Regions from separate parts of the Enterobacter cloacae subsp. cloacae ATCC 13047 genome, predicted to be linked through region 2. Evidence: predicted binding sites of a transcription regulator. Region 2 holds the regulator's gene; the other holds the start of a gene.
The links. The regulator LexA, encoded in region 2, represses DNA repair genes until DNA is damaged. The targets are predictions, from matches to a motif close to TNCTGTATGTACATACAGNA.
Positions count from the first base shown of each region.

Region 1: the regulator LexA is predicted to act here: its motif matches at 7,227-7,246, upstream of dinB (DNA polymerase IV).

Region 1 is NC_014121.1:1,093,833-1,103,617, reverse strand. Features, by position in the region: gene ECL_RS05215 (IS5-like element IS903B family transposase) at 1-846, opposite strand, end outside; gene crl (sigma factor-binding protein Crl) at 864-1,223, opposite strand; gene frsA (esterase FrsA) at 1,281-2,525, opposite strand; gene gpt (xanthine phosphoribosyltransferase) at 2,630-3,088, opposite strand; gene pepD (cytosol nonspecific dipeptidase) at 3,349-4,806, shown strand; gene ECL_RS05190 (IS4 family transposase) at 4,859-6,034, opposite strand; gene dinB (DNA polymerase IV) at 6,156-7,214, opposite strand; gene ECL_RS05180 (glycerophosphodiester phosphodiesterase family protein) at 7,372-8,235, shown strand; gene nqrM ((Na+)-NQR maturation NqrM) at 8,284-8,490, opposite strand; gene nqrF (NADH:ubiquinone reductase (Na(+)-transporting) subunit F) at 8,490-9,713, opposite strand; gene nqrE (NADH:ubiquinone reductase (Na(+)-transporting) subunit E) at 9,724-9,785, opposite strand, start outside.
Region 2 is NC_014121.1:305,737-315,521, forward strand. Features, by position in the region: gene malM (maltose operon protein MalM) at 1-723, shown strand, start outside; gene ubiC (chorismate lyase) at 904-1,401, shown strand; gene ubiA (4-hydroxybenzoate octaprenyltransferase) at 1,415-2,284, shown strand; gene plsB (glycerol-3-phosphate 1-O-acyltransferase PlsB) at 2,383-4,803, opposite strand; gene ECL_RS01460 (diacylglycerol kinase) at 4,958-5,326, shown strand; gene lexA (transcriptional repressor LexA) at 5,435-6,043, shown strand; gene dinF (MATE family efflux transporter DinF) at 6,108-7,445, shown strand; partial or broken gene ECL_RS27880 (hypothetical protein) at 7,442-7,516, shown strand; gene ECL_RS01475 (CsbD family protein) at 7,566-7,775, shown strand; gene zur (zinc uptake transcriptional repressor Zur) at 7,845-8,357, opposite strand; gene ECL_RS01485 (cupin domain-containing protein) at 8,473-8,961, shown strand; gene ECL_RS01490 (conjugal transfer protein TraF) at 9,182-9,785, shown strand, end outside.

The DNA of each region.
Region 1 (9,785 bases), 790 kb from region 2:
CTGTTTTACCCGGTACATCGCCGTTTCCGCTATCGAGCGACGGTTGTAATCTGTTGTCCATTTCCACCGCGCATTACTCCCGGTCATTCGCTGATTAGCCACTGCACGGTTACGGTCTGCATATTCACCGGGCCAGTAACCCGCACCTTTTCGGGGAGGGATAAGCGCGCTGATTTTCTTACGCCGCAGTTCATCGTGACATAGCCGGGTATCGTAAGCGCCATCGGCGGCGGCTGACCTGATTTTCCGGTGGGTTTGCCGGATTAACCCGGGGAAGGCCTCTGAGTCCGTAACGTTGTTCAGCGACAGGTCAGCGCAGATGATTTCATGTGTTTTACTGTCAACGGCGAGATGCAGCTTACGCCAGATACGGCGGCGTTCCTGGCCATGCTTTTTGACTTTCCACTCGCCTTCACCGAAGACCTTCAGCCCGGTGGAATCAATTACCAGGTGTGCGATTTCACCCCGGGTGGGCGTTTTGAAACTGACATTAACCGACTTTGCCCGCCTGCTGACACAGCTGTAATCCGGGCAGCGTAGCGGAACGTTCATCAGAGAAAAAATGGAATCAATAAAGCCCTGCGCAGCCCGCAGGGTCAGCCTGAATACGCGTTTAATGACCAGCACAGTAGTGATGGCAAGGTCAGAATAGCGCTGAGGTCTGCCTCGTGAAGAAGGTGTTGCTGACTCATACCAGGCCTGAATAGCTTCATCATCCAGCCAGAAAGTTATGGAGCCACGGTTGATGAGGGCTTTATTGTAGGTGGGCCAGTTGGTGATTTTGAACTTTTGCTTTGCCACGGAACGGTCTGCGTTGTCGGGAAGATACGTGATCTGATCCTTCAACTCAGCAAAAGTTCGATTTATTCAACAAAGCCGTCCAGCGTGGCCAGTAAATCGCGCGCCTTGTCGTGGAACTCTTTCAAGGTATATTCCAGGCGGTCAATCACTTCCTGATCTTTGATGGTGGTGGCCTGCCAGTTGCCGTCTTTATTAAACAGGCCAAACTGGTAGCTATAGGTAAAACGTTTCTCTTCTGCTTCCATTTCCATCCACCAGCCCCAGAATTCACGTTTTTCGGGTGCAGGCTTCACGTTGACGCATACAGCCAGGCAGTCGAAAAAAAAGCGATTCTCTTCACACTGCTCTTCTCGAATATACGGGCCAAGAGCCATGAACTTCTTAATCAATCTACTTTTCGGGTGTCCACTCGGTAACGTCATTACGATCTCCTTTTGTGAAGCCACTGTTTTACCAAACCATCAAAATTTAGCAATCTCTTAACACAATCTCTGGGCGATCCAACGCGTAATCTCTTTTAATACTTTGTCAAAATTCTGATACACCGGGCTGAAGGGAACTTCCAGCAATTTGCCATCCGCAGATGACGATGTGATTAAGCGTGACTCCTCTTCCGGGCTGAACGGATCGTTTTTCCAGAAGCCGGACAGCATCGGCGTTGGACACCGGCGTCCCAGCAGGCCCTGCGTTTTTAACGAATAGCGATTGAGTTCCACGCGCAGCGCTTCGTCTGAAGCATCATGCATGCCAAGGCGGCTGGCCAGTACGTCGAGGTACATTTCCGGCACGCTGCCCTGACGGGCAGGATCGCTGAGCAGAGCGTGAACCACTGGCCCAAGACAGGCTACGGCCTTCAGGCGTGACGCCTCAAGATAGGCCAGACGCACGGCCACGTTCGCCCCAAAGCGGAAACCAAACGCCGCGACGCGAGTGTGGTCGACCCAGGGAATGTTTTCCAGCGCTTTCAGCGCATGCTGGTGCAGAAGACTGGAATCCTGCGTCAGTTTCCATTTAGAGGAAAAACCGATAGAGGGCATATCAAGCGTCAGCATCGCGATCCCTTTTGGGGCGAAGTAACGCTCATACAGGCTGTAATAGTCGATTTGCAGCGAATCCAGCCCACCGCACATCAGCACGGTCGGAAACGGGCCGTCGCCTTCAGGCATATGCAGGAACCCGGTCACGGGCCCGCCGCCGGGGATGGTGAACTCAAGCTCGCGCATCCGGCCCGGCAAGCGTTGGGCAGCCTCTTCATAGGCACGGTTTGCCAGCGCCTGCGCCTGCTCCGCCAGCTCATCCCCTTTTAAGTGCGGATAGGCGGCAATGGCGTAAAGGTTGGCTGCGTGCAGCCAGTGCTTGCCGCTGAGGGTGGCGTCCTCTTCCTGGCTGGCTTTTTGCTGCCAGAGCATCGCCTGTTTCGACCATTCGTAGATCCAGTTGCCGCCGCGGTAACCCACCACCGTATCGTAGAGTTCGCTGTCGGTACGCTCGGCTTCACTCATGACGATACGCGCCTGCACATCGAGGATTTCACGCGGATCGATACCGCGCCAGATCCACATCAGGCGGTTAATCATGCGATACCAGTGAGGCACGTTTTTACCGTCTAATGCAGACTGGACGGCAGGCTGGTTCCCCGGATTGAAGCGACGCACCAGCGTCGAGGTTTCAGGGTGCTTGAAACGGGGTTTGAAGAGTGTCTCGGTGAGATTCGCCTGCGTCATTGCGTTGCCTCCATGGATACGTCATATAGTGTCCATTGTAACGCGTGGCAGAATAAAAAGAACAACGCCCGGCATAGCCGGGCGTGTAAAGTTACGTACGGAAATTAACGGCCGGAAATAGGCGGTACGAAGACCACGCCCATGTCCCATGGCTGTTCAATCCAGGTATCCTGTGGAATATCAATCACGTAATCATCAACCAGTGGGCGGCCCGCCGGTTTCGCAAAGATGGTGACGAAGTGTGCTTTTGGGTACATTTCGCGGATAGCCACCGCGGTACCACCGGTATCCACCAGGTCATCAATAACGATGAAACCTTCACCGTCGCCTTCCGCGCGTTTCAGCACTTTCAGCTCACGCTGGTTGTCGTGGTCATAGCTGGAAATGCAGACGGTATCGACATGACGAATACCCAGCTCACGGGCCAGCAGCGCCCCCGGTACCAGACCGCCACGGCTAACGGCAATAATGCCTTTCCACTGTTCAGAAGGCATCAGACGCGCGGCCAGTTTGCGTGCGTGGATCTGCAACATGTCCCAGGTGACGACGTATTTTTCGCTCATGTGAAGTGTCCCAGCCTGTTTTTATACGGCTTAAAAAGTGTTCGAGGGGGAAATAGGTTGCGCGAGATTATAGAGATCTGACGCACTAAAAACCAGTGTTTAGCGCCCTCTGCCTGAGTTTTTACATGCTTTATGCTACCAGCCATCGGAGAAAGTGGTATTCTCAGTTGCATCTCGCAAGCCTGACTTGTGGTAACTATTAACCTGCTAACCCTGTGACCTGCAACTCGCTTTGCAGGGCATCGACAAGGAGACTTATCGTGTCTGAACTGTCTCAATTATCTCCCCAGCCGCTGTGGGATATTTTTGCCAAAATCTGCTCCATTCCACACCCGTCTTACCATGAAGAACAGCTTGCCGAACATATTATGGGTTGGGCGAAGGAAAAAGGTCTGCACGCTGAACGCGACCAGGTTGGCAACATTCTGATCCGCAAACCGGCGACCGCAGGCATGGAAAACCGTAAACCGGTTGTGCTGCAGGCGCACCTGGACATGGTGCCACAGAAAAACAACGACACCGTTCACGACTTCACGAAAGACCCGATCCAGCCGTACATCGACGGCGACTGGGTGAAAGCGCGCGGCACCACGCTGGGTGCAGATAACGGTATCGGTATGGCCTCTGCGCTGGCGGTACTGGCGGACGACAGCGTTCAGCACGGTCCACTGGAAGTGCTGCTGACCATGACCGAAGAAGCGGGCATGGACGGTGCGTTCGGTCTGCAGGCGAACTGGCTGCAGGCGGATATTCTGATCAACACCGACTCTGAAGAAGAAGGCGAGATCTACATGGGCTGCGCGGGCGGGATTGATTTTATCTCTACCCTGCCGCTCTCCCGTGAAGCGGTGCCTGCTGGCTTCCAGACCTTCAAGCTGACGCTGAAAGGGCTGAAAGGCGGCCACTCCGGCGGTGATATTCACTTAGGCCTGGGCAACGCCAACAAACTGCTGGCACGCTTCCTGGCGGGCCACGCGGCTGATCTGGACCTGCGTCTGGTCGATTTCAACGGCGGTACGCTGCGCAACGCAATCCCGCGTGAAGCGTTCGCGACGGTAGCCGTTCCAGCTGCCAGAGCGGACGAGCTGAAAAAGCTCTCCAGCGTCTATCTGGATATCCTGAAAAACGAACTGTCCGCGAAAGAGAAGAACCTGACCGTAGTGCTGGAGTCCGTGTCCACGGATAAAGCCGCTCTGACCAGCCAGTCTCGTGACACCTTTATTCAGCTGTTAAACGCGACGCCAAACGGCGTGATCCGCAACTCAGACGTCGCGAAAGGCGTGGTTGAAACCTCTCTGAACGTGGGCGTGGTCACCATGGGCGACGACAGCGCAGAGATCATCTGCCTGATCCGATCGCTTATCGACACAGGTAAAGAGTATGTGGTGAGCATGCTGGAATCTCTGGGCACGCTGGCCGGAGCGAAAACCTCTGCCAAAGGCAGCTACCCAGGCTGGCAGCCGGACGCAAGCTCTCCGGTGATGGCACTGGTGCGTGAAACATACCAGCGTCTGTTCAACAGCACCCCGAACATTCAGGTGATCCACGCGGGTCTGGAATGTGGTCTGTTCAAGAAGCCGTACCCGAACATGGATATGGTCTCCATTGGGCCAACCATTACCGGGCCGCACTCGCCGGATGAGCAGGTTCACATTGAAAGCGTGGGCCATTACTGGACCCTGCTGACTGAACTGCTGAAAGCGATTCCTGCTAAGTAATACCCTCACCCCAGCCCTCTCCCAAAGGGCTGAGGGATCCCCAGTAATATGGTCATGTCACCATGACCATATTACTGTACTCTTTTCCTAGCTTTTTCATCTCGTTAACTATATTCAGGCGTCTTACTTTCCCGGGCTCATGCCGGATGACTTCTTCTGCCAGACTCAGGTATGACAGAACCCGTCTGTGCCTGATGCTGCTTGCCTGATAGTGCCAGTGTAAACACTGCCTTTCTGCCCTGTAACCTGCCAGCCACATCACCAGGCTTGCCATTGCCGCGACCATATTCAGCACTTCCAGTCGCCCTTTTCCCTGACTCCGGCTCAGCCTCAGACCGAACCAGAAGCGTGGACTTTTGTCGTCCCGGAAGTTTTGTTCTATCTGCATTCTGCGGCTGTACAGGGCCATTATCTGGTGCGGCTCCAGTCCCTCTGCATTACTGAACAGCAGCCAGGGCTCCCGCGCGCTACTGCGGTGTTCCCGCTGTGTTTTCGGCATCCCCCCTTTTCCCTGACGCCCTGCGTCAGGGCGCTTATGCAGATAGAACCGGCCGTAACAGGGCGTTCGTGGTTTACGGGACAGGACACCGTAACCCACGCAGACCGGTTGTCCGGTAGCCTCAAGCTCACTGATTTTCATCCATTTTTTATCTCCGTCCAGCCGGAAGCTGATGCAGCCCCTGACCCTGCCGGTGAAGCTCCAGCCCAGCTGGCTGACATGCCGGAACCAGTCTGTCCGGAAGCCTGCATCCGTAATGATGGTGACGGCTTTATCTTTCGGGATGGCATCATGCAGGCGGTCAAGGAAGCGGCACTGTACATCGCTGTTCTGCGCCAGCTCTGCGGGGACAACCTCACTCATAAGCGGCAGTGAGCGACCATTACAGACCAGGCTTGCCCGCAGAAGATACCAGTTCCTGTCATGCCAGCCTGTCCAGTCGACAGCAATCACACAGAAGGGCATCAGGGAGGTGATGGTATGTGTGAGCAGGTGCTGAATACGGGGAATATCCCGGTGAAGGGCGGTATTACCCAGGGCACGGTCAACACGTTTAATTTTATTTTTGACGTGCGCCCTGCCGGGAAGAGAGCGACCAAGGCTGGTCAGGGTCAGATCCGCACCGTGCGTGAGGGCAACGGCCATGGAAACAAGGACATTAATCCGGAAGCTGTGAACGTCCGGTAAAGACGCGGAGAAAAATTTCTGGCAGACTGTCTGTAAAGGCACGATGAGGTCTCTTCTGATTTGTTAGCGCAACCAGTAGATCACACTTCATCGTGCTTTTCATTTTTCTGGGGAACCCTCAGCCCAAAGGGAGAGGGTGAACAACGTCGCGCCACTGGCCTTTTTACAATCCCAATACCAGCTGTCGTTCCAGCTGCGGATCTAGCAAGGTAACGTGTAACCCCACCAGCCTGACCCCTCGCCCGCCCCGACGTTCATCCCAGGCCTTTTTCGCCGTCGCGATGAGATCCTCTTTATTCAGGCGCGGCCAGACATGCTCCTGAGTCGTCTGCTGAAAATCATTGAACTTAAGCTTCACGCCCTGACGGGCAATCAGCAGGTCCGGTTTGACCTTGATTAAGCGCCGTTCCAGCTCAGGATAGAGCTGCTCCGTAATGATGGTTTCGCATTCAGACCAGTCATGAATATCTTCAATCAGTGTGCGTTCAACCCCGACCGACTTTCGCAGCCGCTCGCTGCTGACACTGCGCTCGTCTATCCCCTGACTGCGCTCCCACAGCACGCGGCCAAATTTTCCGAAGCGTTTAAGCAGCATGGCTAAATCGCTGCGCTGTACATCTTCGCAGGTTCGCAGCCCCATGCTTTCCAGCTTTGCCGCAGAGACTTTGCCTACGCCCGGGATTTTGCCGAGCGGCAGCGTTTTTAAAAACGCCGGGACCTCTTCCGGGGTAATAACGTACTGGCCGTCGGGCTTGTTGAGATCGGACGCTATTTTGGCGAGGAATTTCACCGGTGCGACACCTGCCGACGCGGTCAGATTCAGTTCCTGGAAGATAGTCCGGCGGATCTCCTGCGCCATCAGCGTCGCGGAGCCGTGACAGTGTACGCTGTCGGTGACATCAAGATAAGCTTCGTCCAGCGACAGAGGTTCAATCAGTGAGGTGTAGCGAGAGAAGATTTCGCGGATATGCAGGGACGCTTCTTTGTACGCCTCAAAGCGACCGGGTAAAAGCGTGAGATGAGGACAAAGCTTAAGCGCCATGGCGGTAGGCATGGCGCTGCGCACGCCAAATTTGCGCGCAGGATAGTTGGCGGTGCTGATTACACCGCGCTGGACACGGCTACCGCCAATGGCAATAGGAATATCCCGCAGCGCCGGGTTGTCACGCATCTCCACTGCGGCAAAAAAACAGTCCATATCGACATGGATTATTTTGCGCATCACGACCACCACACATGTATTTATATACAGTATATCAAAGTCTAAAAAATGCGACAGCAGATTTACCTTCTCTTATTTGTCATAAAAATATGATACAAAAAATAACACGTAACTTGTTGTATATATTAATTTTTTATGTGAATAAGGATATAAATTCATGAGAAAAATACTCGCGCTCTCTCTGCTGCTCGTGACGGGAACGAGCTACGCTGGCCCACAGATCGTTGCCCACCGGGGCGGAACAGCCGATGCGCCAGAAAACACAGTACAAGCGATCAAACTGGCCTTAGAGAATCAGGCTCAGGCAGTCTGGATAACCGTGCAGCTCAGTAAAGATGGCGTTCCGGTCCTGTATCGTCCTTCTGATTTAAAAGCGCTGACGAACAAAACAGGCAAAATCTCGGACTACACGCTTGCGGAGTTATCGGCAGTTGACGCTGGCTGGAGCTGGGGCGGTGAAACCCATCCCTGGCGTGGCAAAGGGGTGACGATCCCCACCCTGAAAAGCGTGCTGGAAACCTGGCCACAAACCCGGTTTTATATTGATATCAAATCACCTGACGCCGATCCGGCCACGATGGGAAAAGCGCTTCTTGCGGTGCTTAATGAGACCCAGAGTCTGGGGCGGGTGAGGGTTTATTCTACTGAGGACCGTTATCTTGCCTCGCTTCCGGCAGCAATCCCACGCTTTGTTACCCGAAGTGAAACGCGCTCCAGGCTGGTAACGGTATCGCTGAGCCATCAGTGCCTGCCACCAGATCAGACGATGCAGGAGTACTGGTACGCGCTAGAGCTGAACAGAACCGTTGACGTGGTTGAGAAATTTACCCTTGGTGAAGGGGTGTCCCGCTCAACCCTCACATGGGATAAAGAATCCATGGGCTGTTTCCGCTCGCAGGGCAACAGTCACGTTATCTTGCTGGGCGTGAACACCGCCGAAGATTATAAAAAGGCAGAGGCGCTGCAGGCGGATGCGGTGATGGTCGACTCGCCCGCCGCCGCAAAAGCATGGGCTAAATAAGCCAGCAGGCCGCAATAATGCGGCCTGCTGTTATCGTTACGTCGCGATTTACAAAATTCGGCGCTGCTGCTCCCGCGCCATCCTTTTTTTACGGGCATCGCACGGTTCCGGGCAGTCGCAGACTTTTTCCATGCCAATGGACGAGATCCCACCGCAGCTGCCCTGAATGCTTTTGCGCTTGATGATCCAGCCTAACGACATGCCGAATATGACCAGTACAAAGACCGCGAAGGTTGCCAGAAACGTCAGCATCATCAGCCTCCAAAATCATCCAGCAGGATGTTCTCATCTTCCACGCCCAGATCTTTAAGCATCTTGATCACGGCGGCGTTCATCACTGGCGGACCACACATATAAAACTCGCAGTCTTCCGGCGCAGGATGCTGTTTGAGGTAGTTTTCATACAGCACGTTGTGGATGAAGCCCGTATGGCCGGTCCAGTTATCTTCCGGCTGCGGATCGGAGAGCGCCACATGGAAGGTGAAGTTAGGGTTTTCACGCGCCAGCTGTTCGAACTCATCGTCATAGAACATCTCACGCAGCGAACGCGCCCCGTACCAGAAGCTGATTTTACGCTGACTGCCAAGCCGCTTGAGCTGGTCGAAAATGTGCGAACGCATCGGCGCCATACCTGCACCACCGCCGATAAATACCATTTCGGCATCGGTCTCTTTCGCAAAGAACTCGCCAAACGGGCCGGAGATGGTCACCTTGTCGCCCGGTTTTAATGACCAGATATACGATGACATGATGCCCGGCGGCGCATGCGGTACCGCTGGCGGCGGCGTGGCGATACGCACGTTAAGCATGATGATACCCTTCTCTTCCGGGTAGTTCGCCATGGAGTAAGCACGAAGCGCGGGCTCTTTAACCTCAGAGACAAAGCGGAAGAGGTTGAATTTATCCCAGTCGGCACGGTATTCATCAGGCACGTCGAAGTCAGCATAGGCTACGGTGTGCTCCGGACATTCAATCTGGATATACCCCCCCGCCCGGAACGGAACGCTCTCTCCTTCAGGCACCCGCAGTTTAAGCTCTTTGATAAAGGTGGCTTTGTTATCGTTGGAGATAACTTCGCATTCCCATTTTTTAACGCCGAAAATCTCCTCCGGCAGTTCAATTTTCATGTTCTGGCGCACCGCGACCTGACAGGCCAGACGGCAGCCCTCTTTCGCCTCACGCTTGGTGATGTGCGACAGTTCAGTGGGCAGAATATCGCCACCACCCTCTTTCACCTTTACGCGGCACTGCCCACAGGAGCCACCGCCGCCGCAGGCCGAAGAGACGAAGATGCCGTTGCCAGCAAGCGTATTCAGCAGTTTATCGCCGGCTGGCGTGCGGATCTGGTTTTGCGGTTCATCGTTGATATCGATAATGACATCGCCGGAATTCACCAGCTTCGCACGCGCCACCAGAATCAACCCCGACAGCACCAGTACAATCAGCGTGAACATCGCCACGCCAAGCATAATTTCCATCAGTTAGCCCTTATAGCTGCACACCGGAGAAGGACATAAAGCCCAGCGCCATGAGACCGGTGGTGATAAAGG
Region 2 (9,785 bases):
GGAATTTCTGGCCCCGTTGCGGCTTATAGCGTACCGGCAAACATTGGTGAATTGACCCTGACGCTGACCAGCGAAGTGAACAAACAGACCAGTGTGTTTGCGCCAAACGTCTTGATCCTCGATCAAAACATGACGCCATCGGCGTTCTTCCCGAGCGACTATTTTAGCTATCAGGAACCGGGCGTGATGAGTGCGGACCGCCTGGAAGGCGTTATGCGCCTGACGCCTGCTCTGGGTCAGCAAAAGATTTACGTGCTTGTATTCACAACAGAGAAAGATTTGCAGCAGACAACAAAGCTGGTTGACCCGGCGAAAGCTTATGCCAAAGGCACCGGTAACTCTGTCCCGGATATTCCGGATCCGCTTGCCCGCCATACCACTGATGGCCTGGTCAAACTGAAAGTTTCCACCAACAGCGCTTCCAGCGTACTCGTTGGCCCACTATTTGGCTCCTCCGGTACCGGGCCTGTCACCGTTGGGAATACCGCTGCACCTGTTTATACCGCGCCAGCGGCTACGGCAGCCGCGACCGCAGCCCCAGCTCCGGCGAAGAAAGCTGAGCCGGTACTGAACGACACCGAAGAATACTTCAACAACGCCATTAAGCAGGCGGTGAAGCGCGGCGATGTCGATAAAGCGCTGAAACTGCTTGATGAAGCCGAACGTTTAGGTTCAACCACTGCCCGTTCCACCTTTATCAGCAGTGTAAAAGGCAAGGGGTAACCGTTTCCCCACAGTGCTGATTTGTTAGTAGTTTAGTGCGCCTGAGTGGGCGCACTTTTTTTCGTGCCGCTCGCGCTGTTGCACCATTGTTGCGATAGTGATCGCTAAATAACGTTTGACCGCCCTCAATGCGCTTTTCTGCGATACAATGCCATTACGTTATGTATCGGAGAGTCCGGCATGTCACACCCTGCGCTAACGCAACTGCGTTCGCTGCGCTATTTCGACCAAATACCTGCGCTTGACCCGCAGCAGCTTGACTGGTTGCTGCTGGAAGATTCCATGACTAAACGTTTTGAGCAACAGGGCAAGACGGTTACGGTGACGATGATTCAGGAAGGGTTTGTCACCTCCGCTGACATTGCCAGTGAGCTGCCGCTGTTACCAAAAGAAGAACGCTACTGGTTGCGTGAAATTCTGCTCTGCGCGGATGGTGAGCCGTGGCTCGCCGGACGAACCGTGGTGCCTGAATCCACCCTTTCCGGGCCTGAGCTGGCACTGCAACGGCTGGGAAACACCCCGCTCGGGCGGTACCTTTTCACCTCGTCTGAACTTACCCGGGATTTTATTGAAATTGGACGCGATGCCGAACTGTGGGGACGTCGTTCCCGTCTTCGCCTGAGCGGTAAACCGTTAATACTGACGGAGCTTTTTTTACCGGCATCGCCGTTGTACTGAGAGGAAGAAAAAAATGGAGTGGAGCCTGACGCAGAACAAGCTGCTGGCCTATCACCGCTTAATGCGTACCGATAAACCCATCGGCGCGCTACTGCTGTTGTGGCCGACATTATGGGCGCTATGGGTGGCGACGCCGGGCGTTCCACCGCTGTGGATCCTGGGCGTGTTTGTGGCCGGTGTCTGGCTGATGCGTGCGGCGGGCTGTGTGGTCAATGACTACGCCGATCGTAAATTCGACGGACATGTGAAACGGACAGCCAATCGTCCGTTACCCAGCGGGCAGGTCACAGAGAAAGAGGCCCGCGTGCTGTTTATCGTGCTGGTGCTGCTCTCCTTCCTGCTGGTGTTAACCCTCAACACCATGACCATCCTGCTTTCCGTTGCGGCCCTCGCGCTGGCATGGGTCTACCCGTTTATGAAACGCTATACCCATCTGCCGCAGGTGGTGCTCGGCGCGGCGTTTGGCTGGTCGATCCCAATGGCGTTTGCGGCGGTCAGCGAGTCGGTACCGCTGAGCTGCTGGCTGATGTTCCTGGCGAACATTCTTTGGGCCGTGGCTTATGACACGCAATATGCGATGGTTGACCGCGATGACGATCTGAAAATTGGCATTAAATCGACCGCCATTCTGTTTGGTCGTCACGACAAGCTGATTATCGGTATCCTGCAGGTCGCGGTGCTGGCGCTGATGGTGGCGATTGGTCGCCTGAACGGGCTCAACTGGGAGTTTTACTGGTCAGTGCTGGTGGCGGGGCTGCTGTTTGCTTATCAGCAAAAGCTGATCGCAAAGCGTGAGCGTGACGCCTGTTTTAAAGCGTTTATGAATAATAACTACGTGGGCCTGGTGCTGTTCCTGGGGCTGGCGATGAGCTATTTTGGCTGAAAAAAAGCCCGGTGACGCTGAAGCTTACCGGGCCTGCATGATATGAAGCGTCAGATTGTGAGCCGGGTAAGGCGAAGCCGCCACCCGGCTTTTTCACATCACTCGCCCTGCGTCGCACTCTCAATCGTCAAACGCACGTCGGAGGTAATCAGCTCTGCCAGCATCTGATACACCTTCAGCGTCTCTTCCGGCTCGGCATCGCCCGTGTCGCTAATGAACCCTTCATCACGCAACGTCAGTACCAGTGAACTGAAGACCGCTTTGTCGAAGAATTCCGGGGCGTTGATGCCGTGCAGAACGGAAAGGCGCTGTGCCAGCGTCCGGCTCTCTTTCTCCAGCGTACCGCGGTTAATGGATGGGTTCGCGCTCAGCAGCCAGAAGGTGATAGCGTAGCGCTGCAGCGTTTCTCGCGCACCCGCCGCCAGCAGTTGCAGCGTACGGGAGCGTGACGGATTGATATGCAGCTCGTCGTTAACAACGGTAATCAGCCCCTGACGACGCAGCTCCTCGGTCATTTTATCCAGCTCTATCGCCAGCTCATCCTTGCTCCAGCGCAGGAACAGCTCTGCTTTCAGCATCGGATAGAGCGTCTCTACATGGCGCAGCAGCTCCTGACGAGAAATACGGCGATGCTGGGTAATGATCGCCGCCATCAGCGACGGCAGCATCAGCATATGCGCGATATTGTTACGATAGTAGGTCATCAGCACCGCCTGCTCGCGCGGGAGAATGATGATGTCGCCAATCGTATCTTTCTCGACTTCAAACTTGTTCATCTGCAGCGCATGGTCGATCAGCTCGCTCGCCGTGCTGGCAGGCGTCGTTGAATCCACCGAGTAGGGAACGTTGCGCATCAGGTCAAGATAGCAATCCAACTGCTCCGTAAGCTGTTCACGGGTCAGGGAGCGTTGACGTGACGCCAGCAGCGCCGTACAGCAGAGGTTCATGGCGTTTGCGGCACCGGCATTGTTAATACGCACCATCAGCTCAGCCGCGATACCGTTAACCGTAGGCGTCAGCCAGGCTGGACGCACCGCTTCGATAGGATCGATAGACTCGCGCCAATCGGGAACATGGTTGTTCAGATACGTCATCAACGGCATCGGCTCGCCGAAGTTTACGTAGCCCTGACCAAGATTGCGTAACTTGCTCAGCCCGCGCAGCATCTGCGGCAGGCTCTCTTTCTCTTTAGTCGCCCCGCGCAGCTCTTTGGCGTAAGTCCCCACTTCCATGACGTGCTCATAGCCAATGTAAATGGGCACCAGCGTGATGGGACGAGTGCCGCCGCGCAGCATCGCCTGGATGGTCATCGACAGCGTGCCGGTTTTCGGATCCAGCAGACGGCCGGTTCGTGAACGTCCCCCCTCCACGAAGTACTCAACGGAATAACCGCGGCTGAACAGCTCGCCCAGATATTCACGGAATACGGTGGAGTAGAGCTTGTTGCCCTTAAAGGTACGACGAATGAAGAACGCCCCCAGGCGGCGGAAAATCGGGCCTGCTGGCCAGAAGTTCAGGTTGATACCGGCTGCGATGTGCGGTGGCACCAGCCCCTGGTGATAGAGCACATACGAGAGGAGCAGGTAGTCCATGTGGCTGCGGTGGCAGGGCACATAAACAATTTCATGCCCGTCATGCGCCAGTTGGCGAACGCGCTCGGCGTTATGGACGTTAATGCCCTGATAGAGGCGGTTCCATGTAAAGCCCAGGATGCGGTCAGAAAGACGGATCATCTCATAGGAGAAGTTCGCGGCAATCTCTTCCATCAGCGCAATGGCGTTCTGCTGTGCTTTTTCATGAGAAATCTTTTTACTGCGCGCTTCGTCTTCAACAGCACGGGCGATCGCTTTGGAAGCCAGCAGCTTGTTGAAGAGATCCTGACGCGCCGGAAGGCGAGGGCCAACGGCGGCCAGACGCTGACGAGCGAAATGCATGCGCGCCACGCGCGCCAGTTTTTGCGCGATGATCTTATCGGTGCCGTGCTCGTCGGCCATCCGGCGCAGCGAGACGGAAGGGGAGAAGCGCACAAAGCTGTCGCGCCCCAGCCAGGAGACGGCGAAGAATTTCTGGATGCCATTAAGCATGCGTAACGGTGGGTTCTCTTCCCCCTTTTCGCGGCCCGGACGACGACCAAACATCACCGACACCGGCACCATCTGCACATCCAGATCGGGATTGCTGCGATGCAGGTCGAGATAGTCGTGGAACAGCTTAATGGACTCTTCTTTTGGCGTGTAATAGGTAAACACGCGTGGCCCACCGTGAATGAACACGTATCGCGGCAACAGCGTACCGTCGACTTCTAACGGTTCAAGCGGGTCAGGTAAATCATGCGCCAGACACTGGGCGCGAAGCGTCAGCAAGTCTGCCTTCGAGTTATAAGGCAAAACATACATAATAGGGCGCGACGTATCGAGCCCCAATTCCAGCGCGGGTTCTGCTGGGATAGACTTACTTTTTACCAGGACGCTTAATGGTAAATTAAGTAATTTGTAGTAAATTCGTGGCCAGCCAGACATAAACGATGTAAAGCCTCTGGTTAATAATGCAATTGCGGCGCAAGGATAACAGAAAGCGCGCGAAATTACTGTTGTTACCCGTCATACTTCAGGCTACAGCGCAACACGTTGCGCCTCCTGTTATTGACGCTATTTCAAATAAAAGGTTCTTTTAATGGCCAATAATACCACTGGGTTAACCCGTATCATTAAAGCTGCTGGCTATTCCTGGAAAGGTTTTCGCGCCGCTTGGGTCAACGAAGCCGCGTTTCGCCAGGAGGGTGTCGCCGCGATTGTCGCGGTGATTATCGCCTGTTTCCTTGATGTTGATGCCATTACCCGCGTGCTTCTGATCGGCTCCGTGCTGTTGGTGATGATAGTGGAAATTCTTAATAGCGCTATTGAGGCCGTTGTGGACCGTATTGGCTCTGATTTCCACGAACTTTCTGGCCGGGCAAAAGACATGGGCTCTGCTGCCGTGTTGCTGGCGATTATCACTGCGGTCATCACCTGGGTCACGCTGCTTTGGTCACATTTCCGATGAGCCTCGAGGAATAATTAAGTCCCTGGTTTTTTGTGCAGTTTTTGGTTCCAAAATCGCCTTTGACTGTATATACTCACAGCATAACTGTATATACACCCAGGGGGCGGAATGAAAGCGTTAACGACCAGGCAGCAAGAGGTGTTTGATCTCATTCGGGATCATATCGGCCAGACGGGTATGCCACCCACGCGTGCGGAAATCGCGCAGCGTCTGGGCTTCCGTTCTCCGAACGCTGCCGAGGAACACCTGAAAGCGCTGGCGCGTAAAGGCGTAATTGAGATTGTATCGGGTGCTTCACGCGGTATCCGCCTGCTGGTGGAAGAAGAGACGGGCATTCCGCTGGTGGGGCGCGTCGCGGCAGGTGAACCTCTGCTGGCGCAACAGCATATTGAAGGCCACTACCAGGTTGATCCCGGCATGTTCAAGCCGAGCGCGGATTTCCTGCTGCGTGTAAGCGGTATGTCCATGAAAGACATCGGTATTCTTGACGGCGATCTGCTTGCGGTGCATAAAACGCAAGACGTGCGTAACGGCCAGGTTGTGGTGGCACGCATCGATGATGAAGTCACCGTTAAACGCCTGAAAAAGCAAGGTAATACGGTTCAGCTGCTGCCGGAAAACAACGAGTTTTCCCCGATTGTGGTAGACCTCCGCGAACAAAACTTCTCTATCGAGGGGCTGGCGGTAGGGGTCATTCGCAACGGAGAATGGCTGTAATCTCATCCTGACAGGCTACGGATCTGCCGTGGCCTGATTCTTTATCCACTCCCGGTATTTTTTCATGTCACTGCTTACGGCATCCGATAAGGCATTGTGGCGTCTTGCACTGCCGATGATTTTTTCCAATATCACCGTTCCTCTGCTGGGGCTGGTGGATACGGCAGTTATTGGTCACCTTGATTCACCCATCTATCTGGGCGGTGTGGCGATTGGCGCGACGGCGACCAGCTTCCTTTTTATGCTCCTGCTCTTTTTGCGCATGAGTACCACCGGGCTTACGGCGCAGGCGTACGGTGCTAAAGATCCTTTGCGTCTGGCGCGCGCGCTGGTTCAGCCGTTAATTCTGGCGCTTGGGGCAGGCGCGTTAATCGCTATATTACGTACCCCACTGATTGATCTGGCGCTGCATGTCGTTGGCGGCAGCGAGGCGGTACTGGAGCAGGCACGACGCTTCCTTGAAATTCGCTGGCTCAGCGCGCCCGCGTCGCTGGCCAATCTGGTTCTGCTGGGGTGGTTACTCGGCGTGCAGTATGCCCGCGCGCCCGTAATCCTGTTGGTGGTAGGCAACCTCCTCAACATCGTGCTCGATCTCTGGCTGGTGATGGGCCTGCACATGAACGTACAGGGTGCGGCACTGGCGACGGCGATTGCCGAATACGGGACGTTTATCCTTGGTCTGTGGATGGTCTGGCGGGTGCTTGTCATGCGGGGGATTTCCCTTGCTCTGCTCAAGAGTGCATGGCGAGGCAATATCCGCACCCTGCTGGCGCTTAATCGCGACATTATGCTGCGCTCATTGCTGCTGCAGCTCTGTTTCGGCGCACTGACGGTCTTTGGCGCCCGGCTTGGGCCAGATATCGTCGCGGTGAATGCCGTTCTGATGACGCTGCTGACCTTTACCGCCTATGCACTGGATGGCTTTGCCTATGCTGTGGAAGCGCATTCCGGCCAGGCATACGGCGCACGTGAAAGTGGTCAGCTGCGGGATGTCTGGCGGGCGGCCTGTCGGCAGTCGGGGCTGGTGGCGCTGACGTTCGCGCTGATTTACGCCTGTTTTGGCGAACAGATTATTGCGTTACTCACCTCCCTTCCTGCACTGCGCGAGCTGGCAAGCCATTACCTCATCTGGCAGGTCATTTTGCCGGTGGTGGGGGTCTGGTGCTATCTGCTGGACGGTATGTTTATTGGCGCGACGCGAGGAGCGGAGATGCGTAACAGCATGGCGGTGGCGGCGGCTGGTTTTGCCCTGACGCTGCTCACGCTCCCCTGGCTGGGTAACCATGGTTTATGGCTCTCCCTGGCGGTCTTTCTCGCGTTGCGGGGCCTGTCACTGGGCTTTATCTGGCACCGGCACTGGCAAAACAATACCTGGCTTCCTTCCCGCAACGATATATCGTGACGGTTAAAGATTCCGAATATGAAATCAACTGCCGAATCCTTAACTACAATTATTATCACGTCCAGCAGAAAAGAACGTAACGGACGTTACGACCCGACGCTTAACTAAGAGGACACGATGATGAATAAAGACGAAATCGGCGGCAACTGGAAGCAGTTCAAAGGTAAAGCGAAAGAACAGTGGGGTAAGCTGACGGATGACGATATGACGGTCATCGAAGGTAAACGCGATCAGCTTGTCGGTAAAATTCAGGAACGCTACGGTTACGAGAAAGACCAGGCGGAAAAAGAGGTCGGCGACTGGGAAAAACGCAACGACTACCGTTGGTAACCGTGTGATACCCGACAGTACAAGGAAGTACTCCCTGAGGGCGGCCATGGGCCGCCTTTGTTTTGGCTGTTAACGCGGCTTTTTCTTTACGAGGATAGAGTGGTCATGGTGGCACGCGTCCTGATGCCGGCAGGCCTCCACTTCTACACACGCAGAGCATAATCCGTGTGCTTCAATGACGTTATGGCGCAAGGCAAAGCCCATTCTGGCCGCCAGCGTATGCATAATATCTTCTACGCCTTCCGCCCCTTCTTCTTTCACCACGCCACAACGGTCGCAGATAAACATGGCCGACGTATGGGTTGGCTGGTCAAAAAGATGACACAACACATAACTGTTTGTGGATTCGACCTTATGTACAAACCCTTGTTCCAGCAGAAAATCTAGCGCACGATAGACCGTAGGCGGTTTAGCCTGTGGCTCGCTTTCGCGCAGCAGGTCGAGCAGGTCGTATGCGCTGATGGCGCCCTGCTGCAGGGTCATCAGACGCAAGACTTCAAGGCGCTGCGGAGTCAGGCGCACATTGCGTTGCGCGCACAGCTTCTCTGCCTGCGCTAACAGCTCTTTTGTGGACTTATCCATTTAGCACCTCGGATGTTATAGGCTGGAAAACCCTCACTTTACCATGTTCTGGTAAAAACGCCGAGATCCGCCAGGCTGTGCTATACCTGACCCATCGCAAACCGGGAAATTAATGATGAAAAAACCTGACTGTATTCGGCACTGGCGAGACGTGGAAGAGCCAGATAATTCAACCTATCCCGACAGCAACGAGCTTTTCTCCATCGGTGCACCGCTGGCTCGTCACCTGGGGCTCAGGCGAATCGGTATTCACCACGAGCGTTTGCCGCCCGGGCGTCGAACCTCCTATCCCCACGCGGAAAGCGACGAAGAAGAGTTCATCTATGTGCTGGAAGGGTATCCGGAAGCCTGGATTAACGGCTATTTGTGGAAGCTTGAACCCGGCGACAGCGTAGGGTTTCCTGCTGGCACCGGCGTCTGCCATACCTTTATTAATAACACCGAAGAAGAGGTGCGATTACTGGTTGTTGGCGAGGCTAACAAGAAGCACAACCGAATCTACTATCCGCTTAATCCGGAGTATGCCGCCACGCGTGAAGATCGCTGGGTTGATCATCCCCCTCAGTTCTTTGGGCCGCACGATGGAAAACCTGGGAAAAAATAATTTCCTCTTCTATAAATATTGAGGGCCGTCACAAATAACAACAGGCCTGTCCGGAGTTTTACTTAAGGAAATAGCGGGTCTTTTTGTACTTATTCACAGCAATAGTTCGTTCCTGTTTGGGTGATAACAAACAGGGTGATGTTATTAACGACAATAAGACGAGCATACTGTGAAAAAACATTTTAAATTTTCGGTGGTTAGCATCGCTGTCTCCCTGTTTATGGCAAATCAGGCGGGAGCAGCCAATACCTGGACAGAATCACGTAGCGACGCAATGGGTGGCACGGGCGTCGCTTCGGGCAGCTATGGCAGCGGGGCGTTAATCAACCCTGCGTTGTTGGCAAAGGCGAAACCGGACGATGATGTGACGGTTATTTTACCGTCCGTCGGCGTGCAGGTGACGGATGAAGACAATCTTCAGGATGAGATTGATACCATCAACGATAAAATCAATCACTATAAGGATGTGGTTGATAGCCTGACCCCCATCGAAGTGATTACCAACCCGCTGGGCTCAATCGATCAGTTCCAGGGAGCGGCAAAAGATCTTGCCGATGAACTGGACTATCTCAAAGGCAAAACCGCACGCGCTACGGCAGGCGCGGGGATTGCGGTGAGTATCCCTAACGATGTGCTCTCCGTGGCCTTTATGGCGAAAGGCTATGCCCACGGGCGCGTCAGCTCTTCCATCGATCAGCAAGATATTGATTACCTGCGCAGTATCCAAAACAGCGATGCGGTGGCGGCGGGCGTGGCACTGGATGCGGCGCTAAACGGTACCGATCAAATCACGAAAAACCTTAACTCTACGGCGTCTGGCCGGG